Regions from separate parts of the Gordonia phthalatica genome, predicted to be linked through region 2. Evidence: predicted binding sites of a transcription regulator. Region 2 holds the regulator's gene; the other holds the start of a gene.
The links. Region 2 encodes LexA, which represses DNA repair genes until DNA is damaged. Its sites were predicted from a motif close to CGAACANNTGTTCG; they were not measured.

Region 1: ACH46_RS20410 (HNH endonuclease signature motif containing protein) is a predicted target of LexA. The motif match lies at 2,469-2,482, and genes of this name have one in related genera.

What each region holds. Positions count from the first base shown of each region.
Region 1 is NZ_CP011853.1:4,359,389-4,364,198, reverse strand. Features, by position in the region: gene ACH46_RS20420 (ABC transporter ATP-binding protein) at 1-414, opposite strand, end outside; gene ACH46_RS20415 (hypothetical protein) at 411-695, opposite strand; gene ACH46_RS20410 (HNH endonuclease signature motif containing protein) at 830-2,380, opposite strand; gene dinB (DNA polymerase IV) at 2,530-3,741, shown strand; gene ACH46_RS20400 (glycerol-3-phosphate dehydrogenase/oxidase) at 3,744-4,810, opposite strand, start outside.
Region 2 is NZ_CP011853.1:1,946,902-1,951,711, forward strand. Features, by position in the region: gene ACH46_RS09115 (DeoR/GlpR family DNA-binding transcription regulator) at 1-340, opposite strand, end outside; gene ACH46_RS09120 (phosphoenolpyruvate--protein phosphotransferase) at 476-2,188, shown strand; gene lexA (transcriptional repressor LexA) at 2,196-2,855, opposite strand; gene ACH46_RS21595 (LysM peptidoglycan-binding domain-containing protein) at 3,040-3,540, shown strand; gene nrdR (transcriptional regulator NrdR) at 3,586-4,035, shown strand; gene hrpA (ATP-dependent RNA helicase HrpA) at 4,040-4,810, opposite strand, start outside.

The DNA of each region.
Region 1 (4,810 bases), 2.0 Mb from region 2:
ACCGCCGGACAGCGAGCCGACGCGCACGTCGGCGCGGTCTTCGAGATGGACCTTGCCGAGAACGTCGTCGACGGTCGTCGGGTGGGTGCACGTCCCGCGCCACATCTGCAGGGTCTCGACGACCGTCAACTCGGCGGGCAGCCCGCCGGACTGCAGCATGATGCCGATGTCGGGGCGGACGGACTTCCGGTCACGGACGGGGTCGAGGCCGAAGACCTCGATGGTGCCCTCGTCGACCTTCGCCAGACCCTCCAGCAGGTCCAGCGACGACGTCTTGCCCGCACCGTTGGTGCCCAGCAGGGCGAAGACCTCGCCGGGATGCACGTCCAGGTCGATGCCCCGGACCGCGTGGTACGCGTCCTTGCCGTGTCCGTACCAGCGATGGACACCGCGCGCGGAGATGATCGGGCTCATCGGGTGGCCCACTTGGTGCGTGTGCCGATGGCCCAGCGGATGCCGAACATGATCGCGACCAGGACGACGGCGGCGATCATGAACCCGACGGCGGGCTTCACGATCACGAAGACGATCGCGATCAGCAGGAGGGTCACCGCGTGGACGAAGAGCTCGCGGGACTGCGTCGGTGCGGGGCCGAATCGGCAGCAGTCCATGAAGAGGTCGTGGAGGGAGGCGTCGCGAAGACCTGCCTCGGGCCGGGGGCGGTTGGTGTCGGGGTGCTGTGCCGTGGAGTTCATGCCTTCAACTCTCGCCGGATGCGGCGGCACCCAGTAGTGCGCCGAGTCATCGCTTCGCGTGGGTTCTGCACGGGTTCGACATGACAGATGTCATCGTCGGGCAACGGCTCCTGCCCGCTGCCTGACCGGGGTGGTCAGGCAGCGGGTGGGAACTGCAGGTCCGTCGCGCGCAGGGGCGTGGCGGGGTGGCCTGCGAGCAGGTGCAGGAGTTGGTACTCCGCTGGGGAGGTCCGCCCGGTGGGAGGATCTGCGGTCGGTGGTGGCCGGCGGAGTGGGAGGTCCGCGTAGTGGATGGGGTTGACCGCGGGCGGGAGGTCGCGGTCGGCGGGTTTCCAGCCGACGCGGCCGGCGTCGTCGCCTGCTTGGGTGTCGAGGATGTGGGTGTCCCAGCGGGCGGGGCCGGTGCTGGCGGCGCGGTTGTGGCCGCCGCATGCGGCGCCGAGGTGGTCGATGTCGGTGGGGCCGCCGTGTTGCCAGTCGGGCATGTGGTGGGCCTCGGTCTGGGAGAAGGGGCGGTCGCAGCCGGGGGCGGTGCAGCCGCGGTCGCGGCCGAACAGGGCCAGGCGTTGGGCCTTGGAAGCGAATCGCTTGCCGCGCCCGAGGTAGAGGACTTCGCGGGTGGCCCCGGCGAATACTTCGAGGTAGGGGACGGCGTCGGCGGCGAAGTCGACCAGGGCGCTGACTGGTAGGCGGGTGCCGGTGGCGGTCAGGGCGATGCCGGTGCCGGTGGCGAGGTCGGTCAGGTCGGCGGTGATGACCAGCGAGCTGGAGAGCTTGCCCGGGGCGCCGAGCGCCTGGTGGGTGAGGGCGAAGTCCAGGAGGGCTTCGAGGGCGTCGTGGTTGCGCTGGCCGGGTGAGCGCAGGTCCCGCTGGGCGGCGGCTTCGCGGGCGGCGGGGTCGATGCCGGGGGCATCGCACGCCCCGTGCAGGGAGTCGGGGTCGTCCGGGTTGTTGAACCCGGGCGCGGCCCAGGCGGTGAGGATGAGGTCGAGTTTGGCGCGGACCTGCGGGGTGAGGCAGGCGGTGAGCTTGGACATCAGGCGCACGTCCTGGTGGGCCAGGGTCAGTTCGCGGGTCCGTTGCCGGTCGCGTTCATCGGTGGCCTGGCCGTCGGGGTCGAGGTGGGCCAGGAGGCGGTGGCCGACCTTGCGTAGTTGGTCGGGGGCCAGAGTGCGGGCGGCCTGGGCGAGGTGGGTTTCGGCGTCGGCGACGATGTCGGCGGGAACCCGGTCGGGGATCAGCCGCATGACGTCGGTGATGACCAGGACGTGGGCTGCGGAGACGGCACCGTCGGCCAGGGCCGCCGCGGTGGCCGGGAGGACCGGGTCCAGGACCTCACCGCGGAGGTTGGACAGCCGCCCGACCTTGGCGGCGGCCAGGGTGCGGCGCTTGACTTCGCCGGGGGCGAGGCGCAGGCCGAAGCCGAGGAATTGGTTGAGTCGGATCCAGCCGGCTTTGCGGTAGGCGGCGCGGTCGGAGACGGCGGTGATGATCTGCGCGTCGGCGGCGTCTGCGACGCGGCGGGCCTGTTCGGCGGTTTCGGCGACGGTGACCAGCTCGTCTTCGGTGAGGGCGTCGAGGTTCGCCGTGCGGAGGGCTTCGGTGACGCCCACCAGCAGCTGAGCCAGGGCGACGGGGTCGTCGGGAAGCTCGACCGACGAGGGCGTGGACTGCGGTGCGGGCATCGGGTGAACCTCCCTTCGAAGTCGCTCGTACGTTCCTTGATGATGTGATCTATATTACTCAACTATTCACCCCGGTCAAGGGATTTATCGAAAATCTTTTCGAGGGGTTTTGCGGCGAGGATGTCGTACCCGAGTGGCATCATGCGGCCATGAGGATCGAAGCGGGCAACCGGCAGCAGGCGTCGATTCTGCATGCCGATCTCGATTCCTTCTACGCCTCGGTGGAGCAGCGCGACGATCCCTCGCTGAGGGGCCAGCCGGTGCTCGTCGGCGGTGGGGTCGTCGTGGCGGCGAGCTACGAGGCGAAGGCGCTCGGTGTGCGGTGTCCGATGCCCGGACACGAGGCGCGTGCGCTGGCACCGCGCGCGGTGACGGTGAGCCCCCGGTTCGAGGCCTATACGCAGGCCAGCCGAGACGTCTTCGGCATCTTCCACGACGTCACGCCACTCGTCGAAGGGATCTCCGTCGACGAGGCGTTCCTCGATGTCGGTGGTCTCGGAAAGATCAGCGGCACACCGGTGTCCATCGCCCGGCGGTTGCGTGAACGGGTGCGCGACGAGGTCGGCCTTCCGATCACGGTGGGTGTTGCCACCAGCAAGTTCGTCGCGAAGGTTGCGAGCGCCGCGGGCAAGCCCGATGGACTGCTGCACGTCACGGCGGGCAAGGAGATCGAGTTCCTGCACCCGCTGCCGGTCCGGCGCCTGTGGGGTGTCGGAGCGAAGACCGAACAGCGCTTGCACGATGCAGGCATCGACACCGTCGGGCAGATGGCGTCGCTCGGCGAGGAACGGCTGAGCGCGCTGCTCGGACGCGGCACCGGGCGCCACCTGTACTCGCTCGCGATGGCGCACGACCCGCGTCGTGTCACGACCGGAAAGCGACGGAGCTCGATCGGGGCCCAACGTGCACTCGGCAGAAGAGTGAAATCCGAAGCCGACATCGAAGCGACCCTGGTCGCCATCGTCGACGGTCTGGGAAGGCGCCTCCGATCAGCCGACCGCCTGACCCGAACCATCGTGCTGCGCTTGCGATTCCATGACTTCGAACGCGTCACGCGGTCCCGCACCTTGTTCGAGCCGACCGACGGCACCGAGACGATTCTCGCCACCGCGCGGGGTCTGCTCGACGAGGCGATGCCGTTGATCCGCGAGCGTGGCTGCACGCTGATCGGACTGTCGCTGACCAACCTGTCCGATCACAGCGCCGTCCAGCTGGCCATCCCGTTCGACGGCGACGACCACGCCGGGGAACTCGATGTCGCGATCGACTCCCTCCGCACCCGCTTCGGAAAGGGCGCGGTGACGCGCGGCGTCCTGGTGGGACGCCGCGCGATGCCGGATACGCCGATGCTGCCGGACTGAGCTCAGTCCACGGACCGGGCGAACACCTTCTCCGCCAGCGGCCGGGCAGCCTCCGCGACCAGAGGCGTCAACGACAGCCGCGTACGTCGCTCCAGCAGGTCGTCGACGTCGACGGCGCCCTCGGCCAGCGCGCCGAAGACCAGCTCCGCGCGGGTGATCTCGGTTCCGGGGGCCACGCGTTCGGCGAGTGCGGGATCGGCCTCGCCGAGTGCCACGACCGCGGGCGCCTCGGTGCCGTACTTGGCGACGAGTCGGTCGGGCGCCGCGACGCGCGCCAGCGCCGCAGTCGGGTTCTTGCCCGCGGGCGCGCCGACCAGCGGCAACGTACGCGTGCGGCAGGGGTTTGCAGTCTGGCCGGAGGCTTCGAGGGCGGCGTCGACGGCGTCCTCGGCCATCCGGCGGTAGGTGGTGAGCTTGCCGCCGACAACGGTGACCAGGCCGTCCGGGCGAGTCAGGACGGCGTGCTTGCGCGACACGTCAGACGTCTCGCCCGCACCGGAGTCGAGCAGCGGACGCAGGCCGGAGAAGGTGCCGAGGATGTCGTCGCGCGTCAGAGGCGTGCCGAGCGCGAGGTTGATGGTGGCGAGCAGGAAGTCGATCTCGCTCTCGTCGGCCCGCGGGACGTCGGGGATCTCGCCCGAGGTCTCCTCGTCGGTCAGGCCGACGTACACGCGGCCGTCGGGCTGCGGGAGCGCGAACACGTAGCGACCGAAGTGGCCGGGCACCGCGACCGTGAGGCCGGCGCGAAGACCACCGAAGGTGTCCTGGCTGAAGACCAGGTGGGTGCCGCGGCTGGGGCGCAGCGCGATGGCGGAGTCGACCTCCGCCGACCACACGCCGGTCGCGTTCACGACCGCCTTGGCCTGCACCTCGAAGGTCTGGCCGGTCAGTTCGTCGGTCACCCGCACCGAGGTGCCGGTGACGTCGCTCGCGCTCGCGTGGGTGAGGACGGTGGCGCCGAAACCTGCTGCGGTACGGGCGATGTCGACGACGAGGCGGGCGTCGTCGTTCAGCTGGCCGTCCCAGTTCAGGAGCCCGCCGCGGAGGCCGTCGCGCTGCACGGTCGGTG
Region 2 (4,810 bases):
TGGCGAGTGCGAGTTGAAGTGTGGTGGTGCCGGCGTCGATGAGGACTGATCCGCCGTCGGCCGGGAGGAGTCGGGCTGCGGCGGCACCGATCGCAGCCTTCTCCACGCGGCGGGTCTCCTCGCGGACGATCAGGTCGGGCTCGTCGATCACCGCGGCGACGTCGGGACGGACGGCGCCTCCGTGCACGCGGACCAGGTACCCGTTGCGCTGCAGAATCGCCAGGTCGCGGCGCACGGTCTCGCCGGTCACCGCGAACCGGGCGGCGAGGTCGGCGACCGAGACGCGACCGCGCGAACGCACTTCGTTCGCGATCGCGGACTGCCGTTCTTCGGCGTACATCGCGACTCCTTCGAGGCCCGGATCCGGAGGTGTGGATCACAGCGAATGTTGATTTCTGTTGATTTGTTTGGATCTACATCTTTGTTTACATGGGTCCGTGTTGCCACGTCAAGAGGTTCTTGTAATCTGTCTCACATGACCCAGGTGACTTCCGACTTGCAGGCCGACAACCCGTTCGCAGCGCAGACCATCGTCTCCGGCACTCCCGTCGTCGGGGGCCTCGCCTACGGACCCGTGATCCGACCGGGCGAGCGCCCGAGCTTCGACGGCATCGACGCCACGACGATCGCCGAGGACCTCCGCGAGGCGGAGATGGAACGCTTCACCGCCGCTGCCGCCGTCGTCGGTGACCGGCTCGCCGACCGGGCGTCGCACAGCACCGGTGTCGCCGCCGAAGTCCTCACGGCCACCGCGGGTCTGGCGCGCGACCGCGGATGGGCGAGCACGGCGGGCAAGTCCATCAAGGCGGGGGTTCCCGCGCCGCTGGCCGCCATCGCCGCGACCGATCAGTTCGCCGAGATGTTCACCAAGCTGGGCGGCCTGATGGCCGAGCGGGTGACCGACTTGAAGGACGTCCGCGACCGCGTCGTCGCGGAACTCCTCGGTCTTCCGGAGCCCGGCATCCCGAACCCGGAGGTCCCCTCGATCCTGCTCGCCGACGACCTCGCGCCCGCGGACACCGCGGGATTGGATCCGACGCGGGTGATCGGGCTCGGCATGCGGCTCGGCGGGCCGAGCAGCCACACCGCGATCATCGCTCGCCAGCTCGCCATTCCGTGCGTGGTCGCCGCCGCCGACCTCGATGAGATCCCCACGGGGGCACTGGGATACGTCGACGGCGACCGAGGAACAGTCGGAACCGAGCCCGACGCGGACGCCATCGCCGCCGCCGTCGAGCATGCGCGGGAGAAGGCCGAACAGATCGCGGCGTGGCGGGGGCCGGGCCGCACCGCCGACGGGCACGAGGTGCTGATTCTCGCGAACGTCGCCGACGGCGTCTCGGCGCGGGCCGGTGCCGAGGCCCCGGTGCAGGGCGTCGGACTGTTCCGCACCGAACTCGCCTTCCTCGACCGGTCGAACGAGCCGACCGTCGAGGAGCAGGTGGCGCTCTACCGCGAGGTGATCGACGCGTTCCCCGGCCAGAAGGTGGTGATCCGCACCCTGGACGCCGGCTCGGACAAGCCCCTGAAGTTCGTCGCCCACGCCGACGAGCCGAACCCCGCCATGGGTGTCCGTGGCAACCGGATCGTGCAGACCCATCCCGAGATCCGCGACAAGCAGCTCGACGCGCTCGCCGCCGCGGCGCAGGGCGATGGCCGCGCCACGCCGTGGGTCATGGCGCCGATGATCGCGACCGTCGACGAGGCGCGCGAGTTCGCCGGGCAGATCCGCGATCGCGGCCTGATCCCGGGAGTCATGGTGGAGGTGCCGTCGGCGGCCATCATGGCCGACGCGATCCTCGCGGAGGTCGACTTCGTCTCGATCGGCACCAACGACCTCACGCAGTACACGATGGCCGCCGACCGGATGTCGCCCGACCTCGCCACGCTGACCGATCCGTGGCAGCCCGCGGTCCTCGCGCTGATCGCGCGCGTCGGTGACGCCGGACAGCGTCAGGGGAAGCAGGTCGGCGTGTGCGGTGAAGCGGCCGCCGACCCGCTGCTGGCCTGCGTGCTGGTGGGGCTGGGCGTCACGTCGCTGTCGTCGGCACCCGCGGCGTCGGCCGCCGTCGGTCTCAAGCTGAGCGGGGTGACCCTGGAACAGTGCAGGGCCGCGGGTGCGGCGGCGGTTGCCGCCGCGAGTCCCGCGGCCGCTCGAGACGCCGCTCGCGCGGCGCTCGGGGAGTGATGCTCGGTTAGATTCGCCGCATCACGGTGACGACCTTGCCGAGAATGGCGGCGTCGTCACCGGGGATGGGGTCGAAGTGCTCGTTGTGCGGCATCAGCCACACGTGGCCGTCGGTCCGCTTGAACGTCTTGACGGTGGCTTCACCGTCGATCATGGCGGCGACGATGTCGCCGTTGTCGGCGACGTTCTGCTGACGCACCACCACCCAGTCGCCATCGCAGATCGCGGCATCGACCATCGACTCGCCGACGACGCGCAGCATGAACAGTGATCCCTCGCCGACCAGTTCGCGCGGCAGCGGGAAGACCTCCTCCACGGCCTGCTCGGCGAGGATCGGCCCGCCGGCGGCGATCCGACCGAGGACGGGGACGAAGGTCGGGGTGGGCAGGGCGTCACCGTCGACGGCCGCGCCGCCCGACGGGGGCGTGCGCGAGTCGTCGCGCACGTTGACCGCGCGGGGGCGGTGGGGATCGCGCTTGAGAAGGCCTCGGCGCTCCAGGGTGCGGAGTTGATGCGCCACCGACGATGTGGACGTGAGGCCCACCGCCTCGCCGATCTCGCGGATGCTCGGCGGGTAGCCGCGTTCGCGGACGGACTTGCGGATGACCTCCAGAACGTCGCGCTGACGCTGGGTGAGCGACGCCTCGAGCGTGGCGGTCGAGAGCATCGGATCGGGCGTGTCAGTCACCGGTGTGGCCTTTCGTCAGCTGTGTTCGATCGATGACCTGAAGGCTAGTTGAGTAGGTCACAAAACTCAAACAATTGTTCGATGCGTGTCGGCGATTGTCAGACCCATCGTGTTAACTATCGAACAAGAGTTCTTCGAACACTCGATCGAATGGAGACGAGCGATGAGTACCCCCACCGTCACGGCGCCCGCGCCGCGCCGTTTCGTCCGCGAGATGACCATGACCTGCGACCTTCCGGTCGTCGAGACCTCCCGGGTCTGCCGTCCCACCGGTCGTCCCGAACGCCGCGACATCGGCGTTCGTCGGTCATCGATCGCCCATTCGGGGGGCAGGGTCGTTCGAACGGAGGAACGGAGCCGAACGGTTGTTCGTCCGTTCGAACATCGGTGGGTCAGCGTCCTCCTCGTCGCCGGCGTGCTCGCCGCGATGGCCTGGCTGGTGCTCATGATCGACGGCGGGGCGCAGGACGGTGCCGCTCCGGTCACGCCGGCCGCCACGTCCGTGGTCTACGTGCGGTCCGGGGAGTCGCTCACATCGCTGGCCGAGCGGATCGCCCCCGACCTGCCCGTCGACGGGGTGATAGCTCAGGTGCGCGAGCTGAACGGACTCGAGACCTCCGGCCTGGTGGTCGGCCAGCCGTTGATCGTGCCGGACTACCGATAGTCCCTGGCTCCACGGCCGTGTCGGGCTGCCGGGTATTCTCGACCCATGCGCTGCCCGTTCTGCAAGAACGACGACACCAGAGTGGTCGATTCCCGAGTCACCGACGACGGTCAGGCGATTCGTCGCCGCCGGTCGTGCAGTGCGTGCGGGCGTCGCTTCAGTACCGTCGAGTCCGCCGTCCTGACCGTCGTGAAACGCAACGGCCTCACCGAGCCCTTCAGCCGGGAGAAGGTCATGAAGGGCGTGCGGCGTGCGAGCCAGGGGCGGCACGTCGACGAGGACTCGCTGGCGAAACTCGCCTCCCAGGTCGAGGACGCCGTGCGCTCGTCCGGGTCCGCCGAGATCTCCAGCAACGAGGTGGCGATGGCCATCCTCGGTCCGCTGCGCGACCTCGACGAGGTGGCCTACCTCCGGTTCGCGTCGGTGTACCGATCGTTCGAGTCGGCCGACGACTTCCAGCGCGAGATCGACGAACTGCGTCGCGACCGGCGCTGACCGCTCAGAACTTGTCGATCGCCTTGATGATGCGCTGTTCGGACACCGAACCGCTGGTGCCGAGCTGCTGAGCGAACAGGCTGACGCGCAGTTCTTCGAGGCGCCACTGGACCAGTTCGGCCAGATCCGCGTGTCGCGACGCGGGCAACTGGGCTTCGCGACGGTTCCACGCCGCGACCACGCGGTCGATGGAAGCGAGGGCTTCGTTGTCCCGAGCACCCGCGGTGGCCAGTCCTTCCAGACGCAGTCGGGCGGCGGTGAGGTAGCGGGGCAGCGACCGCAGGTGCACCAGCGCGGTGGCACCGATGAACCCGTCGAACACCAGATTCGATGTCTGGTCGGCCACGTCGTCTGCGGCGAGGGTGCCGCTGCGGGCGTCGATCGCCCTGCGCACGGGTGAGTACTCGGCGAGCGCGGCGACGGCGGCGACGAAGTACTCGGGGGCGCGCGACCGGATCACGGGGGAGACCCGGGCGGACAGTTCGGCGAAATCGGTGGGCGTTCGCAGATCGGCCAGGTGCTTCTCGGCGGCGAGCGTGTCGGTGATGGCGCGCGCCGTGCAGTCGGCCAGCAGGGCGTCGATGTCGCGGTACGGGTTCTGACTGAGGGCGAGCTTCGAGGCCGGCGGAAGAGAGTTGGCGAGTCGACGGCTCGGCGGCTGCACTGACCGGCGGAGCAGTTCCGCTGCGGCGGCACGGATTCCCGCGTCGCGCTCGGCGGTGGAGGCGGCCACCGCGGTGCGGACGCCCTGGCCCGGTACGGCGAGGAGCGTCGG